Regions from separate parts of the Paenibacillus sp. FSL R10-2782 genome, predicted to be linked through region 2. Evidence: riboswitches for the same ligand, from Rfam matches in the RefSeq annotation. Region 2 holds a riboswitch; the other holds the start of a gene.
The links. Region 2 has a riboswitch for thiamine pyrophosphate ahead of thiD (bifunctional hydroxymethylpyrimidine kinase/phosphomethylpyrimidine kinase). Riboswitches for the same ligand answer to the same signal wherever they lie in the genome.
Positions count from the first base shown of each region.

Region 1: linked by a shared signal. The riboswitch ahead of thiC (phosphomethylpyrimidine synthase ThiC) and the one ahead of thiD (bifunctional hydroxymethylpyrimidine kinase/phosphomethylpyrimidine kinase) in region 2 are both predicted to bind thiamine pyrophosphate.

Region 1 is NZ_CP151951.1:793,506-800,953, forward strand. Features, by position in the region: gene NST83_RS03610 (alpha/beta hydrolase) at 1-642, opposite strand, end outside; gene NST83_RS03615 (IclR family transcriptional regulator) at 943-1,686, shown strand; TPP riboswitch at 1,794-1,906, shown strand; gene thiC (phosphomethylpyrimidine synthase ThiC) at 2,090-3,877, shown strand; gene NST83_RS03625 (hypothetical protein) at 3,982-4,134, opposite strand; gene NST83_RS03630 (YitT family protein) at 4,644-5,480, shown strand; gene acnA (aconitate hydratase AcnA) at 5,631-7,448, opposite strand, start outside.
Region 2 is NZ_CP151951.1:3,124,091-3,131,538, reverse strand. Features, by position in the region: gene NST83_RS14025 (DnaD domain-containing protein) at 1-681, shown strand, start outside; gene NST83_RS14020 (RNA polymerase sigma factor) at 779-1,414, shown strand; gene NST83_RS14015 (hypothetical protein) at 1,411-1,881, shown strand; gene NST83_RS14010 (multi-tm2 domain protein) at 1,972-3,237, shown strand; gene NST83_RS14005 (hypothetical protein) at 3,239-4,021, shown strand; gene NST83_RS14000 (flavin reductase family protein) at 4,034-4,645, shown strand; TPP riboswitch at 4,685-4,795, shown strand; gene thiD (bifunctional hydroxymethylpyrimidine kinase/phosphomethylpyrimidine kinase) at 5,008-5,877, shown strand; gene thiE (thiamine phosphate synthase) at 5,864-6,514, shown strand; gene NST83_RS13985 (methylthioribulose 1-phosphate dehydratase) at 6,693-7,343, opposite strand; gene NST83_RS13980 (2-hydroxy-3-keto-5-methylthiopentenyl-1-phosphate phosphatase) at 7,344-7,448, opposite strand, start outside.

The DNA of each region.
Region 1 (7,448 bases), 2.3 Mb from region 2:
CTCCAGTAGGAAGGTGCTGTCCAAAATCATGGCGTCCACATCCTTGGTTTGCAAGCCCGCCTGAAGAGCGGTTCCAGCACCCATCGAGAAGCCCCATACGATGATCTCCGAGGAGCCGCGTTGCTTCGCAAGCTGGATGGCCCCGAGAAGCTGCTGGGATTCCGCTTTGCCCCCAGTTGCGACGGCTTTGCTATTTTGTGATGCGAATCCGTAATCGAACATGACTACGTTAAAATTCAAACGGTGGGCATAATGCGCCAGATCATACATCGGAATCCAGCTTTCTTCGCGATTGGCCCCGTAACCGTGGCTGAAAATAATCGTTTTCTTCGATTGACCTGCCGGGATATACCAGCCCTGCACCATCCGGCTGCCATCCTTGGCGGGGAAGCTGATTTCCTCGTAGGGCATTCCTTTGGCCTGCATCGGGTTCGAGTAGAGTGGCGCGACGGTTGGATTCGTCAGCACCCATGCGATATAGGCGTGCAGGGTAATAAAGCAAAACAATAGAAAAAATACGACTGACAGCAGCAAGGCAATGACCACATGCTTGATCCGCAATAGCCGGGGGTTGATCAGTGGGGTGGACGGCTCCTGGACAGCATGCTGTAGCTGAGAGCTGCGCTGGGATGTCGAAATCATGTAAGAGCCTCCTTCATATAAAAATGAACTTCGTTTCATAGAATATTAGGTACAATTCCACTTGAAATTGATAGTTTATGCCCGTATCGATACCTATTATCGTATGATGCGTGTTATCCAAAGTCAACGCTTGAACCGGAAAAGTAAAAATGATGCAAAGAATTGTCGATGTTTGTCCTCGTTCTGTAATATGGCTGTCACAAAAACATTGGTTTACAGTAGCCGCGATTATTCTATATAATTTATGTAACCATGTTTCATGGTGTGAAACGAATATGAAACAAAGAGGAGCGGTTCACAATGGAAGACCGTAAATTAACCGTTCGCGCCGTGGAGCGTGCGCTTGATATACTGATGTGTTTTACCGGAGATTCCGATCTAGGCCTGACAGAGATTGCTTCCAAAATTGGTTTACATAAAAGCACGGTTCATCGGCTGCTGGCTACGTTGGAGGATCGGGGCTTTGTTGTTCGGAATGCTGCAACGGAAAAATATCGGCTCGGCATCCGGATATGGGAACTGTCCACCCATCTGTCGCAAAGCGACGAGCCGGCGATCCTGTTACAGCCAGCCATGGAAGGATTGCGTGACCGTCTGGGCGAAACGGTCAGCTTATACCTGCGCGATGGCAGCATGCGTATCCGCATTCAGGCCGTGCAGAGCAATCAGGCGATCCGTCGCGTTGCACCAGTAGGTGCAAGCATGCCGCTGGCTGTAGGAGCCTCCAGCAAGGTGCTGGCGGCCTTTATGCCGCCGCAGGAGCTGGAAGCCCTGCTAACCGGGGATGAATGGCCGCCCTCGGTAGATCCGGAGGTCTATAAGGCTCAATTGCAGGATATCCGCGAGAAGGGCTATGCGACCAGCTATGAGGAACGGGAGCCGGGCGCTGCTGCTGTCGCTGCGCCTATCGTGAATCGGAAGGGGCAGGTCGCTGCGGCCTTGTCTGTATCTGGTCCGGTTAGCCGACTAGCGCCCGAGAAGCTGCATGATTTTGCACCGATTTTAATCGAGGCAGCCAAGGAAATGGGGCTTATGCTTCCATAATCTTTGGAAAAAGGGACCAGGGAAGGGTTGCCAAAGCCGCAAATTTGAAGTAATCTGTTGGTGATGGCGGGTTGTCCTATATAGCCGCCTCATACGAATAGAATTAACAGAGTTACTGGGGGAGCCTGTAATGCCGGGCTGAGATGGAATCGCACTAGATTCCGGACCCTTTGCACCTGATCTGGATCATACCAGCGTAGGGAAGTAATCGGCCATTGAAATGTATACGCAGCCGCTGTCTACGGCAATGCATCGGAGTATGTTTCCGCGTGCGCAGCTGTCTGGATAGCCGTTTCGTTAGATTAGCCGGTTCCCTGGGGAACCGGCTTTTTTGCATAGATCAGCCAGCCTGGGGATGGTTCCGGATCGGTGTGTCATTTCATCGAAACGGGAGGAATGGACAATGAAACCGACAGAAACAGAAGGAACAGTAGGGAACGCAGTGGATGAACAGACTGGAGGGGTAAAGCCCTTTCCAGGGAGCCGCAAGGTGTATATTCAAGGCACGCGGCCGGACATTGCCGTGCCGGAGCGTGAAATCGCGCTGCATCCCACACATACGCCACAGGGCACGGAGCATCATGAGCCGTTACGCGTGTACGATACGAGTGGTCCCATGACCGACGAAGCCTATCAGGTCGATATCCATCAGGGCTTGCCTCCATTACGGCGGGCTTGGGCACTGGAACGGGGCGATGTGGAGGCTTACGAGGGGCGCGCCGTCAAGCCGGAGGATAATGGGCTGAAGCCCGGCTCCAAACGGGAGACGGCGGAATTTCCCGGCGTCACCAACCGTCCGCTCCGTGCGCGGCAAGGGCGTAGTGTAACGCAAATGCATTATGCGCGGCAAGGGATCATTACGCCCGAAATGGAATTTGCAGCCATCCGCGAAGGAGTGGAGCCTGAGTTTGTGCGGCAGGAGTTGGCGGCTGGACGAGCCATCTTGCCTTCAAATATCAATCACCCGGAAAGTGAGCCGATGGTGATTGGACGTCATTTTCACGTGAAGATTAATGCGAACATTGGTAATTCTGCGGTTACGTCCTCCATCGAGGAGGAAGTGGAAAAAATGACCTGGGCTGTACGCTGGGGCTCGGATACGGTCATGGACCTGTCCACAGGCCGTAACATCCATACGACGCGTGAATGGATCATCCGTAACTCTCCTGTGCCGATCGGAACTGTACCGCTGTATCAGGCGCTTGAAAAGGTGAACGGCGAAGCTGAGGCGCTAACGTGGGAGTTGTATCGTGACACGCTGATTGAGCAGGCAGAGCAGGGCGTGGACTATTTCACCATCCATGCGGGCGTGCTGCTGCGGTATATTCCGATGACGGCAAGCAGAATGACGGGAATTGTGTCCCGTGGCGGTTCAATCATGGCGGCTTGGTGCCTTGCGCACCATCAGGAGAACTTTTTGTACACGCATTTTGAAGAAATATGCGAAATTATGAAAGCCTACGATGTAGCCTTTTCCCTTGGGGATGGTTTGCGTCCGGGGAGTATCTATGATGCGAATGATGAGGCACAGTTTGCTGAGCTGGATACGTTGGGCGAGTTAACGCAAATTGCCTGGAAGCATGATGTTCAGGTTATGATTGAAGGGCCGGGACATGTCCCGATGCACAAAATCAAGGAGAACGTGGACCTGCAAATGGAGATTTGCAAGGAAGCTCCCTTTTATACACTGGGACCGCTCACGACGGATATTGCACCTGGCTACGACCATATTACCTCGGCGATCGGGGCGGCAATGATCGGTTGGTTCGGGACGTCCATGCTGTGCTATGTGACGCCGAAGGAGCATTTGGGCCTGCCGAACAAGGATGACGTTCGTGAAGGAGTCATTACGTACAAAATTGCGGCACATGCTGCCGATTTGGCCAAAGGCCATCCACGGGCGCAGCAGCGGGACGATGCTTTGTCCAAGGCACGTTTTGAATTCCGCTGGCGCGACCAGTTCAATCTTTCACTCGACCCTGAGCGGGCCTTGTCCTACCATGATGAGACACTGCCAGCAGAGGGAGCCAAGGAAGCACACTTTTGCTCAATGTGCGGTCCCAAGTTTTGCAGCATGCGTATCACGCAGGACATTCGCGCCTATGCGGCGGATAAGGGGCTGGACACTGAAGAAGCGATAGCCGCCGGGATGCGTGAGAAGGCAGAGCAGTATCGTGATGCCGGGCAGTAAAAAATGCATAAATAACAAAAGCCGTGGTTCTCTACAGATGATGTAGGGGCCACGGCTTTTTAGCTTATGTAAAGCGAGATCATCCAACCGGATAAACGAATGCTTTATTTTTTACCCATTTTCTCATTCAAAATGTCCTGAAAGCTGAGCTTCTTCTCCGAGCTGTCTTCCTTCTTCTGCATACTCACTGCGTTGGCACGTTGGTATTGGTGATGAAAGGGCATCAAGGTGTGTACAGTTAAATTCATTGTATTCATGCGGGCTGTTCCTCCAATTCCATTTTGTCAAATTCAGATTGAGTTGCTTAGGACGTCTGTATAGGACTATTCGTATGTACTTGATGTCGTAATACCGGGTAGACTACTTGGTAATGTTTCAATCATTATAAACGCATTTTTTCAAATTAAAACGCTTTTGACATAAAACAGGAAGATGGTCGTATGTGTCTAAAATGAGGATTAGGTGTATGGTCATCTTGAGGGAAAATGTGCCTAGGTCCAGAACAAGGGCCAGAGGCCCGTTTTCTCAGTTTAGTAGTCGGGATTGTGTTTTTTTGTCGAACATCTTTATATAAGTGAGGATTTTGCAAAATCCTGAAATCAATATGAAGTCAGTCTGGTGGCGAATTAAAGTGTCAAAGTTGTATTGACTTTATGTTTGGTAGTGGATACCATGAACTGGTTGTAAGCGTGTTTTAGCTACTAGAGTCAGCCTATCCATCAGGCGATTCATCCGTTGAAATGTTTGAGAAAGGACCTGGATCTATATGAAAAAAAGAATTGCAGACATCGCATTTATTATTCTGGGTGCGTTTTTTTTCGCGCTGGCTGTTAATCTGTTTGTTATCCCGAATGAGTTTGGCGAGGGGGGCGTTACAGGGGTCACGATCATATTGTACTACCTGTTTCAGTGGTCCCCCTCGATCGTCAATCTGGTGATCAATGGATTGCTGCTGATTGTCGGATATAAATTTTTGGACAAGAGAACGACCCTGTACACCGTCATTGCGGTTGCTTTTAACTCGTTGTTTTTACATTTAACGGCCAACTGGCGGATTGATTCGCATGAGCCGACGATTAATGCCGTATTTGCCGGGGTTTTGGTGGGGATCGGGATTGGTTTGATCGTGCGGGTGGGCGGGACAACAGCGGGAACGGTTATTTTGGCCCGGATTGCCAACAAATATCTGGATTGGAACATCAGCTATGGCTTGCTGTTTTTTGATCTGATTGTTGCATTTTCTTCCTATTTTATTATTGGCCCGGAAAAGCTTATGCTGACCATCGTTATTTTGTATGTCGGGACGAAGGTTATGGATTTCATGATCGAAGGACTGAACCCGAAAAAAGCGGTCATGATTATTTCGGAGCATCAAAACAAAATTGCCGAGATGGTCATTACCCAAATGGATCGGGGAGTAACAGTCCTGTCAGGCCACGGGTACTACACGAAAAATCCGAAAGAAGTGCTGTATATCGTCATCAGCAAGCAAGAGGTGTCAGCGCTTAAAAAGATTGTGAAGGCTATCGACACAGCGGCGTTTATCACGATTCATGATGTGCGGGATGTGTTCGGAGAGGGCTTTTTGGATATTTCGAAGTAACTGGCGGTGCGAAGGCAATTTCATAGGAGACATAGATTGGAAGTCGGTCCTGAGGGATCGGCTTTTTTGTTTTATATAGATAAAAAAATACCCCCGATTCGCAGATAGAGCTGCAATCGGGGGTTCTTCACATATGACGTTAAAAAAAACTTAGTCTGCGATCATTTGACGCAATACGGTTTGCAGAATACCGCCGTTGTGGTAGTAGTCGATATCGACGGTGCTGTCCAGACGGGCAGTTACCGGGAACTCGAACTTCGTGCCATCCTCGCGTTTGGCTACAACGGTAAGCTCTTGACCCGGCTTCACGTCATTGTCGATGCCGAGAATATCAAACGTTTCACGACCGTTCAGACCCAGGCTGGACCAGCCGTTGCCTTCCTGGAATTGCAGTGGAAGCACACCCATACCGACCAGGTTACTGCGGTGAATCCGTTCGAAGCTTTCTGCAATGACGGCTTTGACGCCCAGCAGAAGCGTACCCTTCGCTGCCCAGTCACGTGAGCTGCCTGTGCCGTATTCCTTGCCGGCAATAACGATCAGGTTTTGATCGGCTGCCTGATATTTCATAGATGCATCGTAGATGGACATTTCCTCATCCGTCGGCAAGTATTTGGTCACGCCGCCCTCGGTGCCAGGAGCTACGTTGTTGCGAATACGGATGTTAGCGAACGTACCGCGCATCATGACCTCATGGTTGCCCCGACGAGAGCCGTAGGAGTTGAAGTCCTTGCGCTCTACGCCATGCTCCTTCAAGTACAGTCCTGCCGGGCTGGAAGGAGCAATGTTGCCTGCTGGTGAGATATGGTCCGTAGTGACCGAATCGTTCAGCAGGGCAAGCACACGCGCATTACGGATTTCCTGGATATCCTGTACACCATCTTGAAGTTTTTCAAAGAATGGCGGATTTTGAATATAGGTTGATTTTTCATCCCATTCATACAGTTCGCCTTCAGGAACCGGAATGGAATTCCATTTTTCGTTGGCAGTGAACACATTCTCGTATTTACGACGGAACATATCCGGGCTGAGAGACAGGCTGATCGCTTCCTTGATTTCCTCGGAAGTGGGCCAGATGTCTTTCAGATAGACCGGCTGATTGTCGTGATCGTAACCGAGCGGATCATTCACCAAATCAATGTTCACCGTACCTGCCAGCGCATAAGCGACGACCAGTGGCGGTGAGCCGAGATAGTTGGCTTTGACCTGCGCATGCACGCGGCCCTCAAAGTTCCGGTTACCGGAAATGACAGCGCCAACCGTCAGATCGTTGTCTGTGATGGCCTGACTCACTTCGTCAGGAAGCGGACCGGAGTTACCAATGCAGGTCGCGCAGCCATAGCCAGCCACATGGAAGCCGAGTGCTTCCAGCGGAGCGATCAGCCCGGCTTTTTGCAGGTATTCCGTCACGACAAGGGAGCCCGGCGTCAAGCTGGTTTTAACATAGCCCGGCTTTTTGAGCCCGCGTTCTACTGCCTTTTTGGCGAGCAAGCCTGCGCCCAGCATAACGCTTGGGTTGGAGGTGTTCGTGCAGCTTGTGATCGCCGCAATTACGACTGCGCCAGTACCCAGCTCGCTGGTGGAGCCGTCCGGGTGGGTCAGCGGAATCTTCTGTGCGATCTTTTCATCACTCAGTCCGTAGCCGCCTTTGTCCACAGGGGTACGGATAATGCCTTCAAAGGTTTCCTTCATGCGACTAAGCTCAACACGGTCCTGCGGACGTTTGGGACCCGCAAGACTCGGTACAACCGAAGCCAAGTCCAGTTCAATCGTATCGCTGAACACAGGGTCCGGCGTATCGGATGTGCGGAACATGCCTTGCGCTTTGTAATATTCCTCTACAAGACTCACTTGCTCATCAGAACGTCCGGTGCTGCGCAGGTAGGCCAGCGTTTCCGCATCGACCGGGAAAAAGCCGATCGTTGCGCCGTATTCCGGTGCCATATTGGCAACCGTTGCACGGTCAGC
Region 2 (7,448 bases):
GGAGTAGCCTTTGCAATGGAAGCCGGAATGGTCCAGATTCCCTACGCCCTGCTCAAGCATTACCGGACACTTCGACTGACGGATGGAGAGATGCTTCTGCTTATGCAGTTGCTTGCTTTTAAACAAGCCGAACGTAATGAATTTCCAACCTGGGAGCAATTGCAGGCCCGTATCGGATGTACAGCGAACGAAATCGGGCTCTATTTCAGCAAGCTGATGAAGGAGGGTTTTCTGCGGATTGATACTGTGGAAGACCGCAACTCGTCCGTACAATTTGAACGCTACAATCTAACGGGGCTGTACCGTAAGCTGGCGGAATGTATGATACCCGAGCGGACGGAGCAGAGCGATGATGATATTTTGTTTGCCGGAAAACCGGATGTGCTGAATGGGATATTGGAGTCTCCGCCTTCGGAGGAACGGAATTTGTTCACGATTTTCGAGAAGGAATTTGGCCGACCGTTGTCACCAATGGAATACGAGACGATCACCAGTTGGGTGGATCAGGATCGTTATCTTGAGGAGCTGATTTTGCTGGCTTTGAAGGAAGCAGTGTTTGCAGGGAAGGTACATTTCCGGTATATTGACCGCATTTTGCTGGAATGGAGCCGAAACCGTGTCCGTAATGCGCAGGATGCGAAGGAATACGCTCAGCGTTTTCGTGGCGGCGGACGCAGCTAAAGCGATAGACTGAGGTTTTCAGGCAGCAGCAAGGTTTACATTATATGAGCGAACAGCAGCTTTAGCGATAGAGGACACGCCACTCCGAGAGGAGGGTGTGTCCTTTTTTAAATATTTTTTTCGAAAAATATGCAGGGGGAGGAAATTCTCCGGCGTCTATAGTATTGGGAAGGGGGAGAGCGTCATTGATATAGAGAGAATCATTGAACGAATACGGTCTGGTGACCGGCAGGCGTTCCGTGAGATGGTAGAGCTGTACAGCAAGCATGTGTATCATGTGGCCTATTCGGTGCTGCATGATAGCAAAGAAGCGGAAGATGCTGCTCAGGAAGCGTTCGTTCAGGTGTATAAATCTCTCCCCCAGTACCGGAACGAAGGTTTTAAAACGTGGCTGACCCGAATTGCGCTCCACAAGGCGCTGGATATCAAGCGCAAACAGGACAGACGGCCTGCAGAGCTTATAGATGTGACAGAAACCCTCGTACAGCTCCCTTCCCGGGATGAGGATGTACTGGTCCGTCTGATCCGCGAGGAGCGAAATGTGGAATTATCGCAAAAAATCGCCCAGCTGCCCCAGCAGCATCGGGATATTATCAAAGCCTATTATATGCAGGGCAAAACCTACGATCAAATTGCAGAAGAGACGCAGGTAGCCTTGAAAACAGTAGAGTCCAGACTCTATCGGGCACGGCAGTGGATTCGAAATCACTGGAAGGAGGAGGAATGGCAATGACTAACCAACATGATAAACCGTGGACTAAAGGGCAGATGAATGACTGGCACGCTTATATTACAGGAACTTGCACGACAGAGGAATCTGCACGGCTGGAAAAGCTTCTGCTGGAAGATGAGCAGGCGCTGGGTTTATACCTTGTTGCACTGGAGCAGCTGGAGTCGACATTGGAAGATTGTTCTGCCTGGATGGATACGGAGCGCTTCACAGATCAGGTAATGGCTGCTCTTCCCGATAAGGAAGCAGAATCGGGTCAAGCCATTGTCAAAAAACGCCGTTGGTTTGAAAAGCCTGCGTTTCACTACGTAGTTGCGGCAAGCTTGACGCTAATTCTACTGTCTAGCGGTGCTTTTGACAAAATGATGCCGCAAACCAGTGGTAAACCGATTCCTCCGAAAGAACGCGTCTCTTACAGTGAAGAGGTCATGCGGGCTACGACAAGCTGGCTCGACAAATTAAAGCCCTAAAATCAATGAAAGTGGCAGATAAAAAGATTTAAATTCAAACTTCAGATGAGGTTTTTATCAAAATCTCAAGATTAGAGAGGAAGTGTAGCGGTGCCTTATACGGAACGAAGCAAGCTCCTAGCATTTCTGTTAAACATGATTCCCGGTGTGGGACACTATTACTGGACCAGAAAAGCCAATGCGTTTGTATATACCATTTTGTTTTTCGGATGTCTGGCTGGAGGATTTTTTCTAGCGGCGGTTTCAAGTGACGAAATGCCTTTATTGGCCAGTATGTTTGTTGCCGCTCTTTTTTGGGGGCTCAGTATGCTGCATATCATTATTAGCTTGTTGCGTTATGACCCTCGTGCAGTCGCTGCTCCATATCCCCCTCATGCGGGCCCGAATCCATATGGTTTTTACCCCCAAGGTGCGCCATATGGAGATGGTGGCTTGGCGGGCGAGGCTTCGAAGGGAGCGCGAAACGGGGATACGGATATACCAGGAGTAAGAGTGGATTTTGATGCAGGCTATCATCAATTTGCGCAGGGACACTATGGATTGGCAGGTTCGCCTGCTTTTCAAAAAGGCTCGGATAATGAACGCTTTTTCACCATATTGCTGTCGTTCATCCCTGGACTGGGACACCTTCATTTAGGGCTGATGCAGCGAGGTTTGTCTTTCCTGCTGTCCTTCTTTGGCTTTGGAGCTATTCTGGTTTTTATTTCCATTATTACAAATGAATCCGGATTTATGGCGTTTGCGGGCGTGCTGCCGATCATTTGGCTGTATTGCATGTTTGATGCGGTGCAGCATGTACACCGTAAACAAGCGGGAGAAATTCTTCAGGATCGGACCTTGTTTGAAGAACTGGAGCATGGAAGAGTCGAGGGGCGGCGTAGCAAAATGCTGGCTACCATTCTATCGGTATTTCCCGGGGCGGGACATATGTATATTGGTCTGCAAAAACGGGGTCTTCAGCTCATGCTTCTGTTCTTAGGCGGTATTTATGTGCTGGATGTGCTGCAATTGTCTCTCTTTTTGTTCCTGATTCCGGTGGTCTGGTTCTATAGCTTTTTTGATGCGTTGCAGCAGATAAGCCGCTATGGTCGGGAACCGTTGATTGACAAGCCTGTGATTGGTATGCTTGCTCAATATCATCGCTGGGTAGGCTTGGGACTATTATTGTTGGGTGCCTACTACATCGTGATCAACGTACTTGTTCCTACTTTGGATCGTTTGTTTCCAAACGGGGATATTTACAATTTGGTTGATATGTATCTACGGACGATTATCGTATCCTTATTGTTGATTGGCGGTGGTATTTGGATGATGATCGGTAATTCCAAATCTAAACGGATAAAGGAGAAACAATAGGATGGATACTGAGTTTTCAAAGAGTGAGGCTCCCTTTAAGGGAGCCCATCATCCTCATAATGATACAGGAGTCTCTACAGGCATATTTGGTACTTCATCCAAGATAAGCAGCTCCTCCAAAGCACCAAACGCCCCGGCAGGGGTATGGAAGGTTGGAAGGCTGTCGATGGGACTTTTTCTGGTCTTGTTGGGAGGAGTAACGTTTGCCTCCAAGTTTTGGGGAGCGGGCATATTGGATCAGGCGTTGACGTGGTGGCCTGTCGTTTTTGTTTTGCTGGGGCTCGAAATTTTAATGTATACGGCGTGGAAAGGGACACGTGAGCGCATCCGTTATGATCTGTTCAGTATGTTTATTACAGTAGTCTTGGTTTTTTGTTGTATCGGTTTTGCTGTGGTTAGTTCACTGGGACTTACTCCGCAAGTCAGGGATATGATGAGCTCGGTTCAGGAAACAAAACTTCTTCCTGAGTGGCATGAAAAACCGCCTGCTGGAGTGACCAAGGTGATCGTGCAGGGTGAGAATCCCTATGCGGTCAAAATTGACGCAACCACCTCACCGGAGGTGCATGTGTTCGGAAGTTATGTTTACACAGGCAACGAGAATGAATTAAAAGGACAGGAGCTGTATCAGACAAAGCATATCGGAGATACGCTGTATGTGCTACTGGGCCAAATCCCGACACGTTTTATGCAACCCCAGCATCAGCTCGATGTTACGATTGCTGTACCCGAGGGGATTACGGTTACCGTGCGCGATAGTCAGGGAAATATAATTGAAAAATAGGAGGGAAAAACCATGATAACATTAAATCCTGATACGCTTACAGGGCGTGAAAATTATAAGCTGTTAACCGGAAGCATTATCCCAAGGCCGGTGGCCTTTGTGACGACACTGAGTAGCGAAGGGGTGCTGAATGGTGCGCCGTTCAGTTATTTTTCCATCGTAGCTTCCGAGCCGCCGCTGCTGTCTGTGTCCGTACAACGTGTCGATGGGGTGTCCAAAGATACAGCACGTAATGCGATGGAGCAAAAAGCCTTTGTTGTACATATTACCGATGAGGACAATGTGGGTGCGGTGAATGTGACGGCTTCCCGTCTGTCGCCGGAGGAAAGTGAAATCACACTGGCTGGACTTACGCCGATAAAAAGCACAAAAATCGCGGTTCCCGGTGTGGCTGAAGCGAAAATACGCATGGAATGTATCTTGGAGCAGGCCATACCGCTGGGGGGCACAGAGGGTGCACCTGCCTGCGATCTGCTGATCGGGCGCGTGGTGCAGTATCATTTGTCCGAGGAAGCGTATCAAAATACATACGTGATCGCCAAGGAGCTACGTCCGGTGAGCCGTTTGGCCGGGAATGATTATGCGAAGCTGGGAGAGCAATTCAGGCTGGAACGTCCTCAATAGGGGGCGTTGCTTTTTACAGCATAAAGGGTTACGATTATAAAAAAATAGCACGGGAGCCTGCGGAAGCAAGCTGAGAGTACGACTAATCTGTCGTAGACCGTATGAACCTGTTGGATAATGCCAGCGCAGGGACCTTAGTGTAGGAACACTCTGCTTTTGCATAGTGTTTTTTTGTTGTTTTATACACTTGAGCATGTGCATGCTGAAAACCATATCTCTCGGCTGGAAAGAAGCGCAGGCTCCTGTCATCAAAGGAGCAGGGTTCGCTTGATATTGAAATTCCTTTTACTTTATACGAATAATCAGATTCAGGATCGGCAGCAGAAATGGAAGCGGCAAGAGGTTGTCAGGGGGCCGCAGCTATGACTCATAAGGTGTACAAAGCATTAACCATTGCAGGCTCGGACAGCGGAGGGGGCGCAGGCATACAGGCAGATTTAAAAACCTTCCAGGAGCTGGGTGTGTATGGCATGTCTGTCCTGACGGGAGTTACTGCCCAAAATACACGCGGTGTACAAGCTGTTCATTCCGTTCCGGTTCCTATGGTGGAAGCTCAATTACAGTCCATAGGTACGGATTTACCTCCCGATGCTGTTAAAACAGGTATGCTCCTGGGGGCTGAGGTCATTCGCCAGGTGGCCTCGCAAATTTGCCAGTTTCGGTGGCCTAATGTTGTTGTAGACCCGGTGATGATCGCCAAAGGCGGAGCTTCTCTACTTCAAGATGAAGCAATGGAAACGCTAAAATCATATCTGTTGCCGTTAGCGAAGGTAGTCACCCCGAACTTTCCGGAAGCGGAAGCGTTGACAGGCTTAACCCTCTCCAGTCGTGAGGGTGCGAAGGAAGCGGCTCGAATGCTGGCTGGTTTGGGGACCAGCTATATAATCATCAAGGGAGGGCATAGCGCAGAGACGGAACGGTCCGTGGATTTGTTGTTCGACGGGCGAGATTTTACCGAACTGGACGGACCAAGAATTCATACCCCGCATACCCATGGAACGGGCTGCACCTTTTCAGCGGCGCTGGCGGCTGGATTAGCGGTAGGACGAAGTGTACCCCAGGCGGCACAGATGGCCAAGGCTTTTATACAGTCGGCGATTGAGCAGGGCTTGGGTATCGGCAGTGGTCATGGACCAACGAACCATTGGGCATGGAACGCACGCTGGACAGGAGAAGGAGCATCTGTGTGGAGCAGAGCAATGAGGGAGGAACGAAGCAATGCCAAGAATTGAAATAGGACGTATGCGGGAGTGTCTGCATCTTTATTTGGTCATGGGCAGTATGAATTGCAGCCGTGATCCGCTGGTGGTTTTGGAGGAAGCGTTGCAGGGAGGTGTGACCCTTTTTCAATTGCGTGAAAAGGGTGCGGACCGTCTAACGGGAAGTCGCTTGCACGAATTTGCTCAAGCCGCCCGGAGACTGTGCCATCGTTATGACGTTCCATTTCTCGTCAATGATGATGTCGAGCTTGCCTTGGCTGTGGATGCAGATGGCGTCCATCTCGGACAAGATGACGAGCCTGCAGACCGCGTGCGCTCCCGAATGGGCGACAAAATCATCGGCGTATCGGTACACAGCCTAACGGAAGCGGAGCAGGCGGTAAGCGCTGGCGCTGATTATGCGGGCGCAGGGCCGATGTTCCCGACTCGTTCCAAGCCGGATGCGCATCCGGTGCAGGGACCGGATCTGGTTCGCAGGCTGCGTGCAGGTGGTGCATGCCTTCCACTGGTAGGCATTGGCGGCATCACAGCGGACAACGCAGCCGGCGTCCTCCAGGCTGGAGCGGACGGTGTGGCGGTCATTTCAGCCATCTCATGGGCAGAAGCCCCCCGTGAGGCTGCACAAAGTCTGAGAAGCATTCTGAAATGATCAAATGGGTTCAATAATGATACAAAGGCAGTCCGGGACGTTATATACACGTCCAAGGCTGCCTTTGTATTTAAAAAAAAGAGAACGCTCCCCTGCTTTCGCTGGGGCTACGTTCTCCGCATTCAAACTGCACTTTTCAATTAAAGCAGGCGCGCATGTAGCAAGTCGCTCTTCATAACTAAGGTCTTAGCAGCAAGGAGCGGTACGTCGCTTCAAACAAAAATTCAAACGCCTCCAGATGCTTTTTAGCCTCAAACACATCACGCCCCCACGCATAAATGCCGTGGTTACGCAACAAAATTCCCGGCACCTGATCATTCAGCACATCCGGCACCAGTTTGGCAATCGAAGCAATATCCGCGTAATTCGGCAGCACAGGAATGTCAATCGCAGCATTTTCCTCCCAAATGTTAAAAGCCTTAATGAGTTCAATGCCTTTCACAGGTACAGAGCCTTGTTCCCCGTAATATTCGGAAATCAGATTGTTGAAAACAGTATGCACATGGAAAACGGCTCCGCAGCCTGTCAGGCGGTAAATTTCGCAATGAATCAGCGTTTCGGCGCTCGGCTTGAGGTTTGTAGCTTCTGCCGCTTTTCCCTGCTGGTCCACGAACAGAAAATCTTCTGGTGTCCGCTTGGTTTTATCCTTGCCGCTGGCAGTAACTGCAAAATAAAATTGTTCAGGATGAAAATCCCCGATCCGTATCGACAAATTACCGCTCGTGCCAGGGAACCAGTTGCGAGATGCGAATAGCTCCTTGACATCAGCGAGTTCTTCCAGTGCACGGCGTTTTTCTTCCAACGTAATGTCTGCCAAGCTAAAGCCCATTTACAGCACCCCTTGCTCCTGTTTTTGCTTTAAATCCTTGATAATATCGTCAAATGTTTCAAAGGGCACATGCGGCACGCCCAACTCTTGGCACTTTAAAGTCAG